DNA from 4 places in the Micromonospora sp. NPDC006766 genome. Region 2 is predicted to be linked to each of the others. Evidence: riboswitches for the same ligand, from Rfam matches in the RefSeq annotation. Region 2 holds a riboswitch; each other region holds the start of a gene.
What was found. Region 2 has a riboswitch for cyclic di-AMP ahead of ABZ671_RS09235 (C39 family peptidase). Riboswitches for the same ligand answer to the same signal wherever they lie in the genome.
Positions count from the first base shown of each region.

Region 1: another riboswitch for cyclic di-AMP. It lies ahead of ABZ671_RS15030 (NlpC/P60 family protein); the one in region 2 lies ahead of ABZ671_RS09235 (C39 family peptidase).
Region 3: another riboswitch for cyclic di-AMP. It lies ahead of ABZ671_RS01825 (hypothetical protein); the one in region 2 lies ahead of ABZ671_RS09235 (C39 family peptidase).
Region 4: another riboswitch for cyclic di-AMP. It lies ahead of ABZ671_RS16745 (transglycosylase family protein); the one in region 2 lies ahead of ABZ671_RS09235 (C39 family peptidase).

Region 1 covers NZ_JBEYIX010000013.1:109,395-114,452, reverse strand. Annotated here, with positions in the region: gene ABZ671_RS15045 (zinc metalloprotease) at 1-485, shown strand, start outside; gene ABZ671_RS15040 (pyridoxamine 5'-phosphate oxidase family protein) at 553-1,101, opposite strand; gene dcd (dCTP deaminase) at 1,180-1,758, shown strand; gene ABZ671_RS15030 (NlpC/P60 family protein) at 1,828-2,862, opposite strand; cyclic di-AMP (ydaO/yuaA leader) riboswitch at 2,875-3,012, opposite strand; gene ABZ671_RS15025 (peptidoglycan recognition family protein) at 3,249-5,058, shown strand, end outside.
Region 2 covers NZ_JBEYIX010000005.1:196,029-201,086, reverse strand. Annotated here, with positions in the region: gene ABZ671_RS09245 (hypothetical protein) at 1-341, shown strand, start outside; gene ABZ671_RS09240 (hypothetical protein) at 496-1,266, shown strand; cyclic di-AMP (ydaO/yuaA leader) riboswitch at 1,557-1,698, shown strand; gene ABZ671_RS09235 (C39 family peptidase) at 1,904-2,785, shown strand; gene ABZ671_RS09230 (alpha/beta fold hydrolase) at 2,885-3,652, shown strand; gene ABZ671_RS09225 (peptidoglycan-binding protein) at 3,702-4,646, opposite strand; gene ABZ671_RS09220 (CDP-glycerol glycerophosphotransferase family protein) at 4,850-5,058, opposite strand, start outside.
Region 3 covers NZ_JBEYIX010000001.1:248,665-253,722, forward strand. Annotated here, with positions in the region: gene ABZ671_RS01810 (heavy metal translocating P-type ATPase) at 1-2,035, opposite strand, end outside; gene ABZ671_RS01815 (cation transporter) at 2,080-2,283, opposite strand; gene ABZ671_RS01820 (metal-sensitive transcriptional regulator) at 2,367-2,666, shown strand; cyclic di-AMP (ydaO/yuaA leader) riboswitch at 2,873-3,004, shown strand; gene ABZ671_RS01825 (hypothetical protein) at 3,008-4,027, shown strand; gene ABZ671_RS01830 (carbonic anhydrase) at 4,024-4,641, opposite strand; gene ABZ671_RS01835 (helix-turn-helix domain-containing protein) at 4,820-5,058, shown strand, end outside.
Region 4 covers NZ_JBEYIX010000016.1:100,687-105,744, forward strand. Annotated here, with positions in the region: gene htpG (molecular chaperone HtpG) at 1-936, shown strand, start outside; gene ABZ671_RS16740 (hypothetical protein) at 995-2,023, opposite strand; cyclic di-AMP (ydaO/yuaA leader) riboswitch at 2,192-2,364, shown strand; gene ABZ671_RS16745 (transglycosylase family protein) at 2,364-3,008, shown strand; gene ABZ671_RS16750 (YbaB/EbfC family DNA-binding protein) at 3,089-3,550, shown strand; gene ABZ671_RS16755 (M4 family metallopeptidase) at 3,644-5,058, opposite strand, start outside.

The DNA.
Region 1 (5,058 bases), on a different contig from region 2:
GGTACCCGATCGTCCAGGGCTCCTCGGCCGAGCGCTCCATGAAGACCTCGCTGCGCCAGGGTGGCAAGAACACGCTCAACATTTACCTGGGCCAGCTGAGCAACGGCCTGCTGGGCTGGGCGACCTTCCCGAAGAGCACCCTGGACCCGATGGACGGCGTCGTCGTGCTGAACGAATCCCTGCCGGGTGGCACCACCACCAACTACAACAAGGGCTACACGGGCACCCACGAGATCGGCCACTGGCTGAACCTCTACCACACCTTCCAGGGCGGCTGCTCCGGCTCCGGCGACAGCGTCAGCGACACCCCGGCCGAAGCCTCGCCGGCATCCGGCTGCCCGACCGGGCGGGATACCTGCACCGCGCCCGGCCTGGACCCGATCCACAACTTCATGGACTACAGCTACGACTCGTGCATGTACGAGTTCACGCCTGGTCAGGCGAGCCGGATGCTGACCGCGTGGAACGCCTACCGCGCGGCGTAGCAGCCCCAGCCCCGCACGCCGGTGCCGGTCCCGTTCCGCGATGGGGCCGGCACCGGCTACTGCGGGTTCAGGCGGCCGGGCGGCGACTGTCGAAGCCGTGCCGACCAAGCCGGGCCTCGGGTACGACGGTGGCGGCCTGCCGAGCGGAGCCGGTCGCCCGCGGGTCGAGCCAGACCCGCACCTGCGGCCGGCCGGCGCCGAGGTAGGCCGCCTGGTCGCGTCGGGTCAGCATCGCCACGTCGACGTTGAACTCGAACAGCCGCCAGTCGACCTGCGGCGCAGCCCGACCGAGCGCGGCCACCCGGGTCACGGTGGCGGGGTCGGTCACCGGGCAGGCGCGGCCGGCGACGTACGCCTCGTCGTCGCTCTCCTCGGGCGGGAACGAGTGCAGCGCGTAGCGGCCGTCACGTTCGAGGTCGCGGCGCTTGGGCGAATCGATGACGAAGCAGTAGAGCCCCTCGTCGGTGATGACCGGGGAGATCGGGTGGACGCGCGGGCCGCCGTCGGCGCGGACCGTGGCGAGGTAGCCGAAACCCGGCCCGTACTGCTGCAGGAGAAGGCGGATCTCGTCGGCGAGACGGGGCTCGTCGGCGGCGAATTCGGACCAGGATGCCATGCGGACATTCTATCGAACACGTGTACGAGGACGCAGTCCGACACGCAGGTCACCCGTACCGGTCGCTATGGTGTTCCGATGCTGCTCTCCGACCGCGACCTGGCCGCCGAGATCGAGTCGGGCACGCTCGCGCTGGAGCCCTTCGAGCCGGCGCTGGTGCAGCCGTCCAGCATCGACGTACGCCTGGACCGGCTCTTCCGGGTCTTCAACAACCATCTCTACACCCACATCGACCCGGCCGCGCAGCAGGACGACCTGACCTCGATGGTGGAGGTGCCCGAGGGCGAGCCGTTCGTGCTGCACCCGGGCGAGTTCGTGCTCGCCTCCACGCTCGAGGTGATCTCGCTCGGCGACCAGCTCGCGGGCCGCCTCGAAGGGAAGAGCTCGCTGGGCCGGCTCGGGTTGCTCACCCATTCGACCGCCGGCTTCATCGACCCGGGCTTCTCCGGGCACGTCACGTTGGAGCTCTCCAACGTGGCGAACCTGCCGATCACCCTCTGGCCGGGCATGAAGATCGGTCAGCTCTGCATCTTCCGGCTCTCCTCGCCGGCTGAGCACCCGTACGGCTCGGCGGTCTACGGCTCGCGCTACCAGGGGCAGCGCGGCCCGACCCCGAGCCGCTCCTGGCAGAACTGGCGCACCTGGCCGACCCGCTGACGGCCAACGAGGTGTTAACAGGGGCCCCCTCCTCTACCGGAGGCGTTAACAGGGGCCCCTGCTTACACCTCAGGCGGGGCGGCCGTAGCTGTTGATCTGACCGTCGTCGGCGCGTTTCATCGTGATCGGCTTGCCCGACTCGGAGGCGTGCACCACCCAGCCGTCGCCGACGTACATCGCCACGTGGTGGATGTCGCTGTAGTAAAAGACCAGGTCGCCAGGGCGCAGGTCGGCGCGGCTCACCCGCTGGGTGACGTCGTGCTGCTGTCTGGCGTTGTGCGGCAGGGAGACGCCGGCCTTGGCCCAGGCCGCCATCGTCAGGCCGGAGCAGTCGTAGTGATCGGGGCCGGCGGCCCCCCAGACGTAGATCTTGCCGATCTGGGCGCAGGCGAACTTGACCGCCACCCCGGCGGGACCACCCGGGTAACCGGCGGGGCAGGGCGCCGGGCGCAGCGGGCCGCCGCCGCCGTTGCCGTACACCTTGAGCCGCAGCTTCTGCAGCCGGGCGATCTCGGTGTCGATCTGCTTCTTGCGGGCCGCGAGCTGGGCCTCGGTCCGGGCCAGCTGGGTGATCATGTCGTCCAGCGGCTTCTTCTTCGCGGCCAACTGATCGCGCAGGTCGGCCACGGCCTGCACCTGCTGCTGCTGGCGGTACGCGAAGCGGTCGAGCAGTTCCAGGCCGTCGACCAGTTCGCCGGGCGTTCGGCTGCCCAGCAGTGCGTTGACGGTGGAGATGGCGTCGCCCTTGTACGCGTTGGCGGCGAGACCGCCGACCTGCCCGAGGGCCTCGTCGACCTGGGCCTGCAGCGGGGCGATCTGCTTGGCCAGCGCGGCGGCCTGCTTGCGCTTGGCGGCGAGGTCTTCGCGGGTGGCGTTGACCTGCTCGATGATCGGTTCGAGCTTGTTCCAGTCCTGGTCGATCTGGCGCTCGATCTCGGTGACGGATGGATCGGCGTGGGCCGCCGTGGCGCCACCGGTCAGGACGACGGTGGTGCCGACCAGTGCGGCGAGGGCGGTGGTGAAGCGGGACCAGCGTGAACGCGGCGCAGCCGTCGACCGGTCGACCGACCGGACCGACGGTGGCCGCGGGGCATGGTGTGCCACCGGGCTCCGTACTCCTTCTTCCCTGACCGCCTACCGGGTTAGCTGACGGGTTCGGGCGGGAAGGGAGTCGCCCTACCGCACCGCGGTGCGGATTCACCCCAGGTACCTGGGTCCCCGGCTCGCCCGGAGGCGACTCGGCGGTGTCCGACCGTCACCGCCCGGGTTGGACGGTGGACCTACCGGTCGACGATTGACCAGAGTAGGGATCGTCGTTATCAATCCGCAACCCGCGACGCCGTGACACACCGTACGCGAATTTTCGATCACGAACGGAGAGAGTGAAGATTTCCTACGGGCTGCATCGTTATCCGGAAAGGTATTGACCGGAAGCCAGGTGCGGAGTGAGGGTGGACAGGCAGTGACCCCCATCTCTATCTGGAGGTTCGATGCACCTCACAGTCCTACCATCGCCCCGACGGGTGCTGTTGGCCGCCGCCGTCGCGGCGGCCACTGCCCTCGCGACCGGCGGCCCCACCGCGGCGGCGCCCCGCACCCCCGGGACCATCGACACCCAGGACCGCCAGCAACAGTACGCCGCCGCGGCAGCCGAGTACGGCGTGCCGCAGAGCGTGCTACTCGGCGTCTCGTATCTGGAATCCCGCTGGGACACCAACCCGGGCCAGCCCAGCACCAGCGGCGGCTACGGCCCGATGCACCTGACCGACGCCGTGCAGGTCGCCTCGACACCGTCCAGCGCCCACGTCGACGAGGACGAGGACCCCCGGGGCGACGAGTCCCGGCCGCTCACCCTCGACCCGGCGATCGCGGCCCGGCCGAGCGGCGACCTGCTGCCGCAGGCGTCGCTGCAGACCCTCGATGCCGCCGCCGACCTCACCGGCGAGTCGAAGGAGACGCTGCGCACGGACGCGGCGACCAACATCCGGGGCGGGGCGGCGCTGCTCGCGTCGTACCAGCGGCAGCTGGGTGGGCCGGTCGGCACCGGCAGCAACCCGGCGGCCTGGTACGGCGCGGTGGCCCGGTATTCCGGCGCGGACACCGAGGATGCCGCGGCGGCCTTCGCCGACGAGGTGTACGACCAGCTCGGCCAGGGTGCCAGCCGAACCACCGACGACGGCCAGCGGGTGACCCTCGCCGCCAAGGCGGTACGGCCGGACCTGTCCTGGCTGTTCCGGCTCGGGCTGCGCCGCGCCGAGCGGCCGGACGGCCTGGAGTGCCCGGTCCGGCTGGCCTGCGAGTGGATTCCCGCACCGTACGCGCAGCTCAGCGCGGATCCGGGCGACTACGGCAACTACGACGTGGGCAACCGGCCCGCCCAGCAGAAAATCGAGTACATCATCATCCACGACACCGAGGGCTACTTCGGTCCCAGCGTCGACCTCGTCCAGCGAGCCGACTACCTCGGCTGGCACTACACGCTGCGCTCAGTGGACGGCTACATCGCCCAGCACATCAAGGCGAAGAACGTCGGCTGGCACGCCGGCAACTGGTACGTCAACGCCAAGTCGATCGGCATCGAGCACGAGGGCTTCGCCGGCCACGGCACCTGGTACACCGAGGCGATGTACCGAACCTCGGCCAAGCTGGTCCGGCACCTGGCGCTGAGCTTCGGCATCCCGCTGGACCGGCAGCACATCCTGGGCCACGACAACGTCCCCGGCATCACCGCCGGGAATGTGGCCGGGATGCACTGGGACCCGGGCCCGTACTGGGACTGGTCGCACTACTTCGACCTGATGAAAGCGCCGTTGAAGGGTACCGGGACCTCGCACACCGGGCTGGTCACCATCGACCCGGACTACGCCACCAACCAGCCGGCCTTCACCGGCTGCAACCAGCAGCCGCCGGGCGTCCCGAAGCCGACGCCGCCGGCCGTGCCGTGCCCGCTGCGCGGCTCCTCGTCGGTCATCTTGCGCACCGCACCGAGCGCTGACGCGCCGCTGGTCAATGATCTCGGGCTGCGGTCGAACGGCACGCCGAACACCATGTACATCTCCGACCACGGCGCCCGCGCCTCGGCCGGCCAGACGTACGCCCTCGCGGACCGGCAGGGGGACTGGACGGCGATCTGGTATCTCGGCCAGAAGGCCTGGTTCCACAACCCGGCCTCCGCACCCACAGCGAAGTGGTCGGTTGGCTTCGTGGTGACCCCTAAGCCGGGGAAGAGCACCATCCCGGTGTACGGACGGGCCTACCCCGAGCAGGCGGCCTACCCATCCACTATTCCGTACCAGGCCA
Region 2 (5,058 bases):
ACGCGGCTGCCCACACCCTCGCCGTCGACACGTCGCCTCTCCGGGCGGCGCACCTCGGTACCCCCGCGCCCGGTTCCGCCGGCCCGGGCCGCCGGGTCCTGATCCGCTGGACCGATTCGGCCGCCGAGGTGGCCGGCCCGGCCGGCACGGCAGCATCCGGCGTGATGCGCTCCGACGCGCGCGGTCGACAGTGGGGGTCCGGCTCCGACGCGGTGGGCATTCCGGTCGTCGTACCCGACTCGGCGGCGCGGCGTGTGGTCGTGGTCACCCCGGTAGCCGGGCCCGTCCTGGCCGGGTTGGTCCCGGCGGCCGTCGGCTCCCGGGCCCCGCCGGCCCGCTGACGATCCCGCGGGTCACCGACCGCGTTCCCCGTACCGACCGAACCCTCACCCCGCACCCGCTCGACGGCGGCCCGGCGGCGCCCGCATCCGGTCGCGCCCCGCCCCGCGAGCCCGTGCGGACCTCTCCGCCGCGTCTTCCCGTGAGGTGCCGACCATGCACAAGACCGTTCTCTACCATTTCCTCACCAGTGTCCCCACGGCCGCCGCCATCTGGTCGATCCTGCTCGTGCTCGCCCTGGGCGTGTTGACCATGCTGGTCACCCGACCGGAACGCCCGGTTGATCCCGGCCCCGATCCGGCCGCCGAGGAGGCGGCCCGCCGCGCCGACCTGCGCCGATACGCCGACGAGGTGGCAGTTGCCGCCGCCGGGGCCGCACAGACCGCCCGCCGGCGTCGCGAGCAGTGGCTGACCACTCAGGCGGCGGCCGAGCGGGCCTGGCGGGCGTACGACGAGGCCGAGACGATCGCCCGGCGCCTCGCCGGGGCCGCCGTGCTGCCCGAGCCGCGCACCCCGCGCACGCCGGCCGAGTACGCGGCCCGGGAGCGGTGGCTGCACCGGGCGGCGATGGCGGCGCACTGGCGGGGCGAGTTGACCGCCCGGCAACTCGCCGACGTCCTCGCCGGCCGTAACGGGTGGGACCCGCGCCGGCACCCGGCCGAGCAGGAGATCGTCCTGGCCCGGGCGGTACGCGACGGCCGGCGGGCCGGTTGGCGGGCCGCCGCCGAGCGGGAGCAGCGGGCGTGGCGCGACGCCGAGGTGGCCGCCGAGGCGGCCCGCACCCTGGCCGCCGAGGCGTACGCCGCTGCCGAGGCGCTGCGCCCCGGCCCGGTCCCGGTACGCCGCACCGGGCCGGTGGCCCCGGCTCGCGCGGCGGTGTCGTCCGGCGTACGCGCCGCCCGCTTCCGACCGGCGCGGGTGGGCTGAATCGTTATTCAAATCCGGTGAGCCAGCTCACCACGAGCGGGGAAACGGTCATCCGGGTCGGCTTGGTCGATGAACTGCCGCAATTCCCGGCCGATCGTTCACTCGATGTCCGATTCCGGCCCGACGGTTCCCTGATAACTGCATGTCCCATTGAGTGGCGTCAGTTGTCTGCTGTTCCGGTCAGGGCCGCTGAATCCGATGTTTAAGCAGGTAGGAGTGCTTGGCAGAGGGGCGAGCCCACCGGTAGTGTCGGCGCGTCCGGTGCGGTTCCCGGTCGCAAATGGCGACGCCGTGCCGACCCGCTCAATCGTGATCTCACGAACCGGGGACCCAGGGCAACACCGGGGTGAATCCGCGAGCTGCGGCCCGCGGTAGGGCGTACTTCCCGCCCGAATCCGTCAGCTAACCCGGTAGGCGGTTACGGAAGGAGTGCCATCCTCGTGCGCACCACCCCCCGTTCCACCCCGATCCTCCACGGCGTCGCGGTGCCCCTGCTCGCCTGACCGGCGAGCCGAGTTTCGGCAACCGCCCCCGCAGCCCGGCTCACCCGGGCGCCTTCCCACCCCGCGGCCAGCCCGCCCCGCAACGCGCGTGAGTTCATCCGCGCGTCAGGCCGGCGTGTGCCGCTCGGCCCCTCGTGGAGGAACACGTGAAGCACCACCTGAAGCGTCAGCTGCGGCGGCTCGCGACCGAGCGTCCGTACCAGATCGTCGCCGGCTCCGCCGCGGCTCTCGTGCTGGCCGGCGGCGCCACCGCCGCGGTGGCCGGCGCCAACGAAGCACCCGTCCGCCAGGAGAACACCGCCGCCGTCACCGAGCTGGCTCCCCGCCTCAATGAGGTGGCCAGCCGTGGCGAGGCGCGGGCGGCCGCTGCGGCCCCGGCCCCGGCCCCGGCCCAGTCCGACTCGCCGAGCGCGTCGCCCTCGGCGTCGGCGAAGTCGTCTCCGTCGGCGTCGCCCGGCGCGGCCAAGGCAGACCCGGACGTGACCGCTGCGGCGAAGCCGAAGCCGCCGTCGACCAAGATCCTCGACTATCACTACCAGGCGCAGACCGCCTACTGGAACTGCGGCCCGGCCGCCGTGCGGAACGCCCTGAGCGCGACCGGCATCGAGACCACCCAGGACGCGATGGCCGGCCCGCTGCGCGCCGGCGAGTACGGCACCAACTCCGCCGAGGACACCACCCGCGGGCTCAACCAGATGGTCAAGGGTAGCCCGTACCGGACGCACACGATCTCCGGCCAGGCCGCGACGCCGGCCCAGATGGACCAGCTCCAGGCCGACCTGGTCAACGCGATCGGCAACGGCCGGGGCGTGGTGGTCAACATCGCCGGCTCCGCCACCGACACCAACGGCGGCTGGCACTCGTTCCCCGGCGGCCACTACATCGCCGTGGTCGGCTACAAGGACGACGGCCGGACCGCGCTGATCGCCGACTCGGCCGACCCGTCGCTGCCGTCGTACTGGATCACCACCATCGACCTGGCGAACTGGGCCGCCACCCGCGGCTATTCGGCCTGATCGCACCCTCCCCGTCGGGCACCGGCTCCTGCGAGCCGGTGCCCGACTTCGTACGCGGGTGCTCGCGCGTCGCCCCGCTCCGATGGCACACTGCGCCGTATGGCCGACGAGACGGGCAACCGCCATCTGCTGCTGCTGCACGGTCTGGGCGCCACCGGCGAGGTGTGGCTGCCCTGGGCGCCGCTGCTGGAGCGCGGTTGGGCGGGCCGCTGGCTCGCGCCCGACCTGGCCGGCCACGGCTGGTCGCCGCCGCTGCCGACGTACTCCTTCGAGGCGCTGGCCGAACGGGTGGTGGCGGGGCTCGGTCCGGTGGCCGAGCGGCTCGGCCCCCGGGATCGGCTGGTGCTGCTCGGGCACTCGCTCGGCGGAGTGGTGGCACTGGCGTTGGCGGCGCGGTCGCGGCGGCTGCCGGTCGACGCGGTGATCGGGCTCGGCATCAAGGTCGCCTGGACGCCGGCTGAGCTGGGCAAGGCCCGTGAGCTGGCCGAGCGGCCGGTGACCTGGTTCGCCAGCCGGGACGAGGCGGCCCGCCGCTACCTGCGGGTCGCCGGGCTGACCGGGCTCTTCGCCCCCGACCACCCGGTGGTGGACGCCGGCCTGCGCCGCGAGGACGGCCGCTGGCGGCTGGCCATGGACCCGGCCGCGTTCGCGGTGGGAAAGCCGGGGCTGCCCGCCCTGCTCGCCGCGACCGACGTGCCGGTGCTGCTGGCCCGGGGCGAGCAGGACCCGATGGTGAGCGACGCGCAGCTCAAGGAGTTGGGTGTCCCGGTGATCACGCTGCCGGGGCTGGGCCACAACGCGCACGTCGAGGATCCTGCCGCCGTACTCGACCTGCTCGCGCCGTACGCGCCGCCCGACCGGCCGTGATGTCGTCGCCCCGCGGACAGGGCGACGACATCACGACCGCGGGTTGCCGTCAGTAGAAGCAGCCGGTGGCGGGCAGGGAGGACGGGGCGGGTACGGCGGTGCCGTCGTAGAGGGCCAGCAGCATGTTCTGCGGGCAGCGGTTGGCACCGTTGACCCGGACCTCCAGGTGCAGGTGCGGGCCGGTCACGTTGCCGGTGGCCCCGGTGTAGCCGAGCACCTGACCGGCACCGACCCGCGAGCCGGACGCGACCGAGCGCGACGACAGGTGACAGTAGAGGTAGTACGCGCCGTCGTCGCCGGTGATGCCGATGCCGAGGCCGCAGCTGCCGCCGGCGTACCCGATGGTTCCGGAGGTGATCGCGTACGCGGTTGTGCCGGTCACCACGGGCAGGTCGATCGCCGGGTAGTCGTGGTGCCGACTGGTGTAGGCGCTGCGGGGCAGCACCGACTTGCCGATGATCAGGCGGTAGTTTCCGGTGCCGCCGCTGCTGCCGCTGCCGCCGATCAGGTACTGCCAGGTCGTCGGCCCGGCGATGCCGTCGACGGCGAGGCCGTTGCGCGACTGGAACGACTGCACCGCCGAGGTGGTGGCGGGGCCCCAGGCGCCGTCGACGGCCAGGCCGTAGCCGTGCTTGTTGAGCGAGGTCTGCAGCGCGCGGACCGCGTCGTTGTTGGCCCCGGCGCTCAGGGTGACCACCAACTTGCCCCAGGTCTGCGCCCCGATGACGCCGTCGGCAGAGAGGCCGTTGGCCGACTGGAACGTCTTCACGGTCGAGGTGGTGCCGGTGCCGTACTGGCCGTCGACCGTGATGCTGTAGCCGCGGTGGCGGAGCAGGTACTGGGCGCTGGTGACGTTGGGGCCGGTCGAGCCGTTGCTCAGCAGGGGCCAGGCCGGCGCCGCGGCCTGGGCTGCCGTCGGGCCGGCCAGCGCGGTCGATACGGCGAGCGCGACCGCGCCGAGCCAGAGGGTGAGCCGACGGAGGACGGTTGGCATGCGTGCTCCTTGAGCGAGAGACGTGGCGGCGAGTGGGCGCGCCGCATCGCCGGTAGGAGCCGGCGGCATCCCGTCGCTCGGCTTCCCGGCAGCAAGAATGAAGATGAACATGAATGTTTTCAGTGACGAATATATCATGGTGATCTTCGACACATCAAGGCCGCTCCGGTCGGTGGCGACGGAGCGGTCAGGCGGTGGGTGGATCAGGCGGTGGGGGACAGCGGCGAATCGCTCTGCGTGACCGCGTCCGCGGCGCGCGCCCCCAGCGGAGCCCAGCCGGGGTCGAGTTCGCGGCGGGCGGCGTCGAGGAACGCCTCGGCGTACGACTCGGTGGGGAAGTCACCCAGGTAGCGGGTGCGGGTGGCCCAGCGGGCGGCCGCCTTCGGGTCGGTGTCGAGCAGTTCGGTCAACA
Region 3 (5,058 bases), on a different contig from region 2:
GAACCAGCGTCAGGTCGGACGCCTCGATCGCCACGTCGGCGCCGGTACCCATGGCCAGCCCGAGATCGGCCTGGGCCAGCGCGGCGGCGTCGTTGATCCCGTCGCCGACCATCGCGACCGTCCGCCCCTCGGCCTGGAGGCGCCGCACCACGTCCATCTTGTCGGCGGGCAGCACCTCGGCGATCACCTGGTCGATGCCGACCTCGGCGGCCACCGCCCGGGCGACCGTGGTGTTGTCGCCGGTGAGCAGCACCGGGGTGAGCCCCAGCTCGCGCAGCCGCGCGACGGCGGCTCGGCTGGTCGGTTTCACCACGTCGGCCACCGCGAGCACCCCCCGGGCCCGGCCGTCCCAGCCGGCCAGGACCGCCGTTCGGCCGCCGGCCTCCGCCTCGGTCGCGGCCCGCGCGACCTCCTCGGGTACGTCGAGGCCCCGTTCCCGAAGCAGCCGGAGCCGCCCGACCACCAGGTCCTGGCCGTCGACCGACCCGGTCACACCGAGCCCTTCGACGTTGGCGAAGCCGGTGACCGCCGGCAGCGGGCCGGCCTGTGCCGCGCCTTCGGCGACCGCCCGGGCGATCGGATGCTCGGAGGCGGCCTCCAGCGCGCCGGCCAGCCGCAGCAGCTCGTCGGTGTCCTGACTGGCGGCGGGAAGCACGTCGACCAGGGTCATCCGCCCGGTGGTGACCGTACCGGTCTTGTCCAGCAGCACGGTGTCGACCTGGCGGGTCGACTCCAGCACCTCCGGCCCCTTGATCAGGATGCCGAGCTGGGCGCCCCGCCCGGTGCCGACCAGCAGTGCGGTCGGGGTGGCCAGGCCGAGGGCGCACGGGCAGGCGATGATCAACACGGCTACCGCTGCGGTGAACGCGGCCGTCGCGCCGGCCCCGGTGCCGAGCCACCAGGCCAGCGTGCCGACGGCCAGCGCGATCACGATCGGCACGAAGACCCCGGAGATCCGGTCGGCGAGCCGCTGCACGGCCGCCTTGCCGGTCTGCGCCTGCTCCACCAGCTTCGCCATCTGGGCGAGCTGGGTGTCGCCGCCGATCCGGGTGGCCCGGACGACCAGCCGGCCGCCGGCGTTGACGGTGGCCCCGACGACGGTGTCACCGGGCCCGACCTCGACCGGCACGGACTCGCCGGTGAGCATGCTGGCGTCCACCGCCGAGGTGCCCTCCTCGACGGCGCCGTCGGTGGCGATCTTCTCGCCCGGCCGGACCACGAACCGGTCGCCGACCGCGAGCTGGTCGACCGGGATGCGGGTCTCCTGCCCGCTGCGGAGCACCGCGACGTTCTTGGCGCCCAGTTCGAGGAGGGCCCGCAGGGCGGCCCCGGCGGTCCGCTTGGACCGGGCCTCGAAATAGCGCCCGGCCAGGATGAAAACGGTCACCCCGGCCGCTGCCTCCAGGTAGATGTTGCCGGCGCCGTCGGTGCGGGTGATGTCGAGGCGGAACGGATGGGTCATTCCGGGCATCCCAGCGTCACCGAGGAAGAGCGCCCAGAGCGACCAGCCGAACGCGGCGAGCGTGCCGAGCGACACCAGGGTGTCCATGGTCGCCGCGGCGTGCCGCAGGTTGATCCAGGCGGCCCGGTGAAACGGCAGCCCGCCGTAGACCACGACCGGCGCGGCCAGGGTCAGCGATGCCCACTGCCAGTAGTTGAACTGCCAGGCCGGCACCATGGCGAGCAGGATCACCGGCACGGACAGCACGACCGACACCCAGAGCCGGGTACGCAGCCCGCGCAGTTCGTCCTCCGGCTCGGCGGTCACCTCGGCCGGGGCCTGGGCGGCGGGCGGCGGTGGCACGACGGCCGTGTAGCCGGTCTTTTCCACCGTGGCGACCAGGTCGGCCGGGGTGACGTCGTCGGCGTACCGGATGGTGGCCTTCTCGGTGGCGTAGTTGACCGTGGCCTCGACGCCGTCCATCCGGTTGAGCTTCTTCTCGATCCGGGCGGCGCAGGAGGCGCAGGTCATGCCGCCGATCGCGAGCTCGATCACGTTCGGCGCGAGCGGCAGGGACGAAGCGGTTGAGGTCATCGCGGCACCTCCGGTCAATTGTGCGCCCGCCGTCGCCGCCGTGTTCATCGGAGGTCGTAGCCGGCCTCGTCCACGGCGGCGCGAACGGTGTCGGTGTCCAGCGGGCTCGCGCTGGTGACGGTGACCTGGCCGGTGGCCAGGTCTACCTGGACGTCGCTGACGCCCGGGATCGCGCCCACTTCGGCGCTGACCGCGCTGACGCAGTGCCCACAGGTCATGCCCTGCACCTGGTACGTGGTGGTGATCATCGCGAATCCTCCTCCTGCTACCCCGTGGGGGTATGCCTCAGGGAACGTATCATACCCCCTAGGGGTACGCTATCCTCGACGGCATGACCGCACCGACGACCCCGACCCGGGGCTACACCGCCAGCAAGGAACAGCTGCTCGCGCGGCTCCGCCGTATCGAGGGCCAGGTCCGCGGTATCGAGAAGATGGTGGAAGACGACCGCTACTGCATCGACGTGCTGACCCAGATCTCGGCCATTCAGGCCGCCCTGGACAAGGTCGGCCTCGGGCTGCTCGACGGGCACGCCCGACACTGCATGCGGGAGGGCGCCGCCGAGGGGCGCGCCGACGAAATGGCCACCGAAATGATGGCCGCCGTCGGTCGGCTGATGAAACGCGGCTGACGCCCAGGAGCCGGGCCGAGGTCCGGACGGGAGCACGCAGATCGCATGGTGACGCTGCGCAGCGTCACCGCCGGCTTCATGCGCGATGCCGGTCACGCAGGGCTACGAGGAAATCGCGCTATTGGTCGGCTTCCGGACGTAGCTCGCCGCAGGGGCTCTCATGTAACGTCGCTGCCGGTCATCGCCGAAGGCGCGCATCGGCGCCTGCGGTGCCGCCGCCCAATCGCCCGAGGGCGAGCCGGGGAACCAGGTACCTGGGGTGAATCCGCGCGAGCGGTAGGGGCCGCTTCCGTCCCGAACCCGGCAGCTAACCCGGTCGGCGGCCGAAGGAAGGAACGATTGTGACGGCACCCCTACGCCGCTGGTTGACACCCGTGGTGGCCGTGCTCGCCGTGTTTGCCATCGTCGCCGGGCCGACCCCGGCCATGGCCGCGCCGCCCGCCAACCCCCCGTCCGGGCACCACGAGGACGACGACCCTCCGCTCATCACCGAAGTCCTCGATGCCGCGAACCGCGCCTACATCCAGGCCAAGGCGAAGCTGAAGGCCTCGGAGAAGCGTCAGCTTCAACTGGCGCTCGAGGTGACCGCGGCGCAGGCGGAACTCGACGCGCTGCGCCCACAGGTCGGCCAGATCGCCGCGCAGTCCTACCGCACCGGTCGGATCGGCGTACTGGCCGTGCTGCTGGAGAGCAACTCACCCGACGCGTTCGTCCGGCGGGCCGCCACCCTCGATGAGCTGAACCTCGTCAACGAGCAGAAGCTCGCCGCAATCAACGCGGCGAAGACCCGCGCGGAGCAGGCCAAGATCGCGCTCGACGCCGAGGTACGCGAGCAGCAGAAGCAGACCAAGGCGATGGCCCGCGCGAAGGCCGAGGCGGAGAAGTCGCTGGCGCTGGTCGGCGGCAAGGGCTTCACCGGCGGCCTGGTCTCAGCCACTTCGCCGGTCGCCCGGATCGGCCCCGGGCGCAACGCCGACGGGACGTGGAAGTCCGAGTCGTGCAGCGAGAAGGACCCCACCACCTCGGGCTGCATCACCCCGCGCACCCTGCATGCGTACAAGGAGGTCAAGCGGGCCGGCTTCAACCGCTTCGTCGGCTGCTACCGGCCAGGCGGGCCGTGGGAGCACCCGAAGGGCCGGGCCTGCGACTGGTCGCTGCAGAAGAGCGGCTTCGCGCCCTGGCACAACAACGACACCCGGATGTACGGCAACAACGTCGCCGCCTTCCTCATCCGCAACGCGGACCGACTGGGTATCTACTACGTGATCTGGAACCGCCAGATCTGGTTCCCGGCGACCGGCTGGAAGTCCTACAGCGGGCCCTCCGACCACACCGACCACGTACACATGTCGCTGCTCTAGGGCGTGCCGACCGACCTCTCGGCCACCGTCCGCACCTCGCCCGCGCTGAGCCGGTACGACATGCCGACCACCGCGCAGTGGCCGGCGGACACCCGCTCGGCGAGCACGGCGGACCCGGCCAGCAGCGTCTCCACGGTCTGCGCGATGTGGATGTCGACGATCCCGTCCACGTCCTCGATGCCCTGCCCGGCCGCCCGTCGCAGGCTGGGCACGACGGCCTCCACCAGCGCACCGAGGTGCCCCGCGGGAGAGGTGCCGGTGGCGACGGCCTCCCGGGCGGCCTGCACCGCCCCGCAGGAGTCGTGGCCGAGCACCACGACCAGCGGGGTGCCGAGCACGGTGACCGCGTACTCGACGCTGCCGAGCACCTCGGGGCCGACGGTGTGGCCGGCGGTCCGCACCACGAAGAGGTCCCCGAGACCGCGATCGAAGATGATCTCGGCGGCGAGCCGGGAGTCGGAGCAGCCGACGATCACCGCGAAGGGGTGCTGACCGTCGGCGACGGCAGCCCGGTGGTCGGCATCCTGGTTCGGGTGACGGGGTACGCCGGCGACGAAGCGACGGTTGCCGGCGTACAGCTCGGCGAGCGCATTTTCGGGAGTGGCCAGCGTCACAACAGTCACCTCGTCCTGGCGCGATACGACCGAGGCGAGCCCGATCGGCGGCGGAGAGGGCCGCGCAACCCACGGTCACACCCGGGCCCAAGATGCGTCAAGATTTGCGTGATACAGATTTCATGTGTTGGCCGACGCAGGAGCGGGTGACCCGGGCCGGGGCCATACCATAGCCACCATGGCGACGACAACGAGCGAGAACGGGAGCGGCCGGAACTGGACCTTCCTCACCAACCACGGGCACGTGCTGCTGGCCATCGCGCGCAATCCGACCGCGCGGCTGCGGGACGTGGCCGACGAGGTGGGGGTGACCGAGCGGGCCGCCCAGGCGATCGTCGCCGACCTGGAAGCCGGTGGTTACCTGCGCCGCACCCGGGTAGGTCGGCGCAACGAATACACGATCAACCCGAGCGGCCA
Region 4 (5,058 bases), on a different contig from region 2:
CTGATGCCCAACTATCTGCGCTTCGTCAAGGGCGTGGTGGACGCGCACGACCTGTCGCTGAACATCTCCCGGGAGATCCTCCAGCAGGACCGGCAGATCAGCGCGGTCCGTCGCCGCCTGGTCAAGAAGGTCCTCGCCACCCTCAAGGACATGTCGGCCGAGTCCTACCGCACGTTCTGGGCGGAGTTCGGCGCGGTGGTCAAGGAGGGGCTGCTGGAGGACACCGACAACACCGAGGCGCTGCTCGACCTGGTCCGGGCCGCCTCCACCCACGACCCGGCCGAGCTGACCACCCTGCGCGACTACGTCGAGCGGATGAAGGACGGCCAGTCCGAGATCTACTACGCCACCGGTGAGTCCCGGGCCACCATCGAGAACTCCCCGCACCTGGAGGCGTTCCGCGCCAAGGGCTACGAGGTGCTGATCCTCACCGACCCGGTCGACGAGGTCTGGGTCGAGCGGGTCGGCGCCTTCGACGGAAAGACCCTCCGCTCGGTGGCCAAGGGCCAGGTCGACCTGGAGACCGAGGAGGAGAAGGAGAAGACCGAGGCCGAGCGCAAGGAATACGCCGACCTGCTCACCTGGATGAGCGGCGCGCTCGCCGACAGCGTCAAGGAGGTGCGGCTCTCCTCCCGGCTCACCACCTCGCCGGCCTGCGTGGTCGGCGACGCGCACGACATGACGCCGACGCTGGAGAAGATGTATCGGGCGATGGGGCAGGAGGTGCCGCAGGTCAAGCGGATCCTCGAGCTCAACCCGACCCACCCGCTGGTCACCGGGCTGCGCAAGGCGCACGAGCAGGGCGGCGACGCCGCCGCCCTGACCGAGACGGCCGAGCTGCTGTACGGGATGGCGCTGCTCGCCGAGGGCGGCGAACTGGCCGACCCGTCGCGGTTCACCCGGATCCTCGCCGACCGGCTCGCCCGTACGCTGTAGCACCCGCTCTTCCGCCGGCCGCGGCAGTCACGCCGCGGCCGGCGCAGGCGGCCCGTCGTCACCCGGGTGCGCTGGCGGTCTGCTGGGTGGCCGCGGTGAGGGCCGCGGCGAGGGCTGCGGCCTTGTCCTTGCCGATCGCGGCGACGATCGCGGCGGCGGCATCGGCCGGGGACTCCCCGCCGAGGGCCTCCACGACCGCCGCCGCGATCTCGGTGGCGGTCGGCGCGGCATGGGCGGTCTGATAGAGGTTGTTGAGCACGCCCAACGTCGACATGCCGGTGGGGATGCCGCCACCGACGTACTGCCAGGGCAGCGCGCGCATCTGGGCGGCGACGGTGGGGTCCTTCAGGATCGCGAGGAATTGGGCGGGGGTCATGGTGTCGTCCTTCGTCAACAGGGCCCGCAGTTGGGCGAGCGTGCCGCGGTAGGCGTTGCAGTCGGTCGTCCTGGAGGCGCCGGGGCAGGCGATGTTCGACCCGTACTGCCAGATCGACGGGTTCACCCCGCCGTACGCGGCCCAGCCCGGGCCGCTGTCCCCACCTGCTTTCGCGTACACGGCGCCCGGCGCGCCGGTGGGGTTGCTGCCGTAGTTGCTGGCGACCAGGGCCATGTCGAGCACCCGCAGGTCGGGGCGGCCGAGGTTGCCCTCCCAGAACCACTTCGGAAGGTAGCCGGTCAGCAGTCGGTGGTCGACCGCGTTCCAGCGGTCCACGAACCGGCGGATGTCGGTCCAGCGGGGCCACAGTCCGTTGGCGACCAACTCCGGGTAACGCTCGGCGTCGACCATCGCCCAGACCGCGCCGATGTCGTCGAGGCTGCGGCGCAGGTAGTCGACCTGCCGGTTGGTGCTGGCCTGATCGCCCTTGATCAGGTTGTGGTAGCCACCGATCGTGTCGAAGCCCGCCTGGGCCGCGCCGCGCGCCATGTCGAGGGCGTGGCGGCTGGGCGGGTTGAAGCCCTTCGGGTCGCCGTAGGTGACCCGAAGGCACAAGACGGGAGAGGTGGCCTTGAGGACGGCCGGCCAGTTGAACTTGCCCTGGACGCGATCCCAATCCGCATGAGAGAGGTCAACATAGATCACAGTCATTGCCATCACCTCTGTGGCAGACGGTAGCTCGACCGCTCTGACCTGCGCAAATGTGAAGTCTGGTCGGTGTGGCGGAGCCCTCGCCCGGCCGAGTGAAGAAATTCGCATCAAGTGGGCGTTTGCCGCAAATCGCTTATCGTCGGGTGCGTTCGCGATCGCGGACATCACGGGCCGGCAACGCCTAATCCCGCCGCCGGGTCGTGGTACCTGGACCTCAGGCGGGAGCGGGGGACCCACACGTTTCTCGGTGCTCGACACCTCGGGGTGAAGCCGCCACCCGGCGGCCGGGCTCCTCGGCCCGAACCCGACAGCTCACCTCGTCGGCGTGGAGGAGACCCACATGGCAACTGAACACGTCGTACCTCACAGAGGTAACACCCGGCGCCGGATCGCTGCCGAGGCGCTTGTCGTCGTCGCCGGCGCCGCCGCCCTCCTCACGCCGGGCTCGGCCGCGAGTGCGTCCAGCGTGAACTGGGACGCCATCGCGCAGTGCGAGTCCGGCGGGAACTGGCACATCAACACCGGCAACGGCTACTACGGCGGCCTCCAGTTCTCGAAGGGCACCTGGAACGGCTACGGCGGGCAGGCGTACGCCAGCCGGGCCGACCTGGCCAGCCGCACCGCGCAGATCGCCATCGCCGGAAAGGTCCTCGCCAGGCAGGGCATCGGCGCCTGGCCGGTCTGCGGCAGGAAGGGCGGCTCGACGAAGCCCACGTCGGTGTCCGCGAGCCGGAAACCGGCGAGGATCGCGACCAGCGAGCCGGTGTCGCGCCGCGACCGGCCGGCGACCCGCAGCCATCGGCGTGCCGCGCCCAGTGCCGTCGGTGCCGACACCTATGTGGTCAAGAACGGTGACACCCTGTCCGAGATCGCCGAGGACCGTGACCTCGCCGGCGGCTGGCACCCGCTGTACGAGCGCAACAGGCGGGTGGTCGGCCGCGACCCGGGCTTGATCTTCCCGGGTCAGCGGCTGCGGCTGCGCTGACGGCATCAGGGGTGGAAACTGCCCTCGGGTCCGGTTGCTATGGTCACGGTGCTCCGGAAAGACGTGAAGAAAGCGCGGCTATGACCAACGATCCGTTCACCGCGGCCGCGAGCCTCGACGAACTGCTCACCAGGACCCAGCAGGCGCTGTCCGCGATGCGTTCGCGGGCCGCTGATCAGGTCGACGGCGACCCGGCGCAGCTGCTCCGCGCCGAGGGCGTCGCGGCCGGCGGCCAGGTTCGGGCCGTGGTCGTCCAGGGTGGCCGGCTCGAGTCCGTCGTGGTCGACCCGGAGTTGGCCGAGGCGGGGATGGAGGCGGTCTGCGGGCATGTCGTGGTGGCCGTCAACGCGGCTCTTGCCGACCTCGACGCCCAGGTCAGCGCCTCGGCGCGAGCCGACGTCGATGCTCTGGCCGCGCGGCTCGGCGGGCTGCAGGATCAGTCGGTGCGGCAGATGGAGCTGTTCAGCCGGGCGATGGAGGACGTGGTGGCGCGGCTCAACCGTAGCGGCGAGGCGGCCGTGCGGGCGGACGGCCCAGGCTGATGCGGGCGGCCTCGCGGCGCCCGGAGGGCCGCCGCTCGAGGAGACGAGGCGGCCGGCCGTGGCAGGTACCACGGCCGGCCGTCTCGTTCCTGATCAGGAGAGGGTGACCGCCGCGTCGTCGATGACGAAGGAGGTTTGCAGCATGACGTCCTCCACGCCGGTGAACGAGATGGTGGCGGTCGTGCCGGCCAACGATGAGATGTCGAAGGACTTCTGCGTGTAGCCGGAGGCCTTGTTGAGGTTGGAGTAGGTGGCCAGGGTGGTGCTGCCCGCCTTCACGGTCAGCTTGTCGTAGGCGCTGGTCGTGGTCGTCTCCGCGCTGTCGATGTGCAGCCAGAAGCTGAGGGTGGCCCGGCAGCCGGCGGGGATCGTCACCGACTGGGACAGGGTGTCGGTGTGCGTGCTGCCGTAGCCGTCCAGCCACGCCTTCCACGAGCCGCTGTGCGCCGCCTGTCCGGTGGAGCTGGTGATGACGCCGGAGGAGGCGCTCCAGTTCACGTTGCCGGACTCGAAGCCCGGGTTGGCCAGCAGCTGGCCGGAGCAGGACCCGGTCGGCGGCGTGGTGGTCGGCGGCGGGGTGGTGCTGCCGGAGCAGGTCGGGTCACCGGACTGCGCCGGCACGCTGACGGCGTCCCAGGCGGCCTTGACGGTGTTGAACTCGGTGCAGCTGGTCGGGAAGAGGTTCTTCGCCGCCTGCAGCGTCCAGGTGCGGTACTTCAGGTACGACGACCCCGTGGTCTTCAGCAGCATCGCGTTGTACATGATCTTGATGGCGGTCTGGACGCCCAGGCCGGTCACCGAGCTGCTGTTGCAGGTGGGGCTGGTCGGCTGGCCGTTGGTCGGGTTGCTGCCCATGGCCAACAGGTAGAACCAGTGGTTGCCCGGGCCGGCCGCCTTGTGCACCTCGGTGCTCGGGATGCTGCTGGAGTAGCAGTTCGGGTCGCCGAGCGCCGACGGGTTGTACATGTTGCGGATCGGGCCCTTGCCGACCAGGTTGACCATCTCGCCGACCAGGAAGTCCGGCGTGTCGTACGGGGCCGGCTCGTTGGCGAACCACTCGGTGGCCGCGCCGAAGGTGTCGGCGACGAACTCCTGGGTGCCGCTGCCGGAGATGCCGCCCGGGGTCTTGTCGTCGATGCCGTGGCCGATCTCGTGGGCGACCACGTCGAGCGAGCCGATCCACTGACCGGCGGTGTTCTTGCCGATCTGGACCTGGGTGCCGTCGTAGTAGGCGTTCTGATCGTTCAGGCCCACCCGGATCGGCCAGGCACCACCGCTGCCGTTGGCGCCGTTACGCCCGAGCCACTGCGCCAGCATCTTGTGCTCGGTCTGCGCGGCGAACAGCGCGTCGACGCAGCCGGTCTCCTTGTTGGTGGCGGTGCCGTTGCCCCACACGTCGGTCGACTTGCTGAACGTCGTGTTGTTCGCGGCGTCCTGGCAGCTCAGGTTGGTGATGGTCGGGTCCTTCATGGAGTACGTGCTGCCCGACAGCGTGGTGTTGAGCGTGA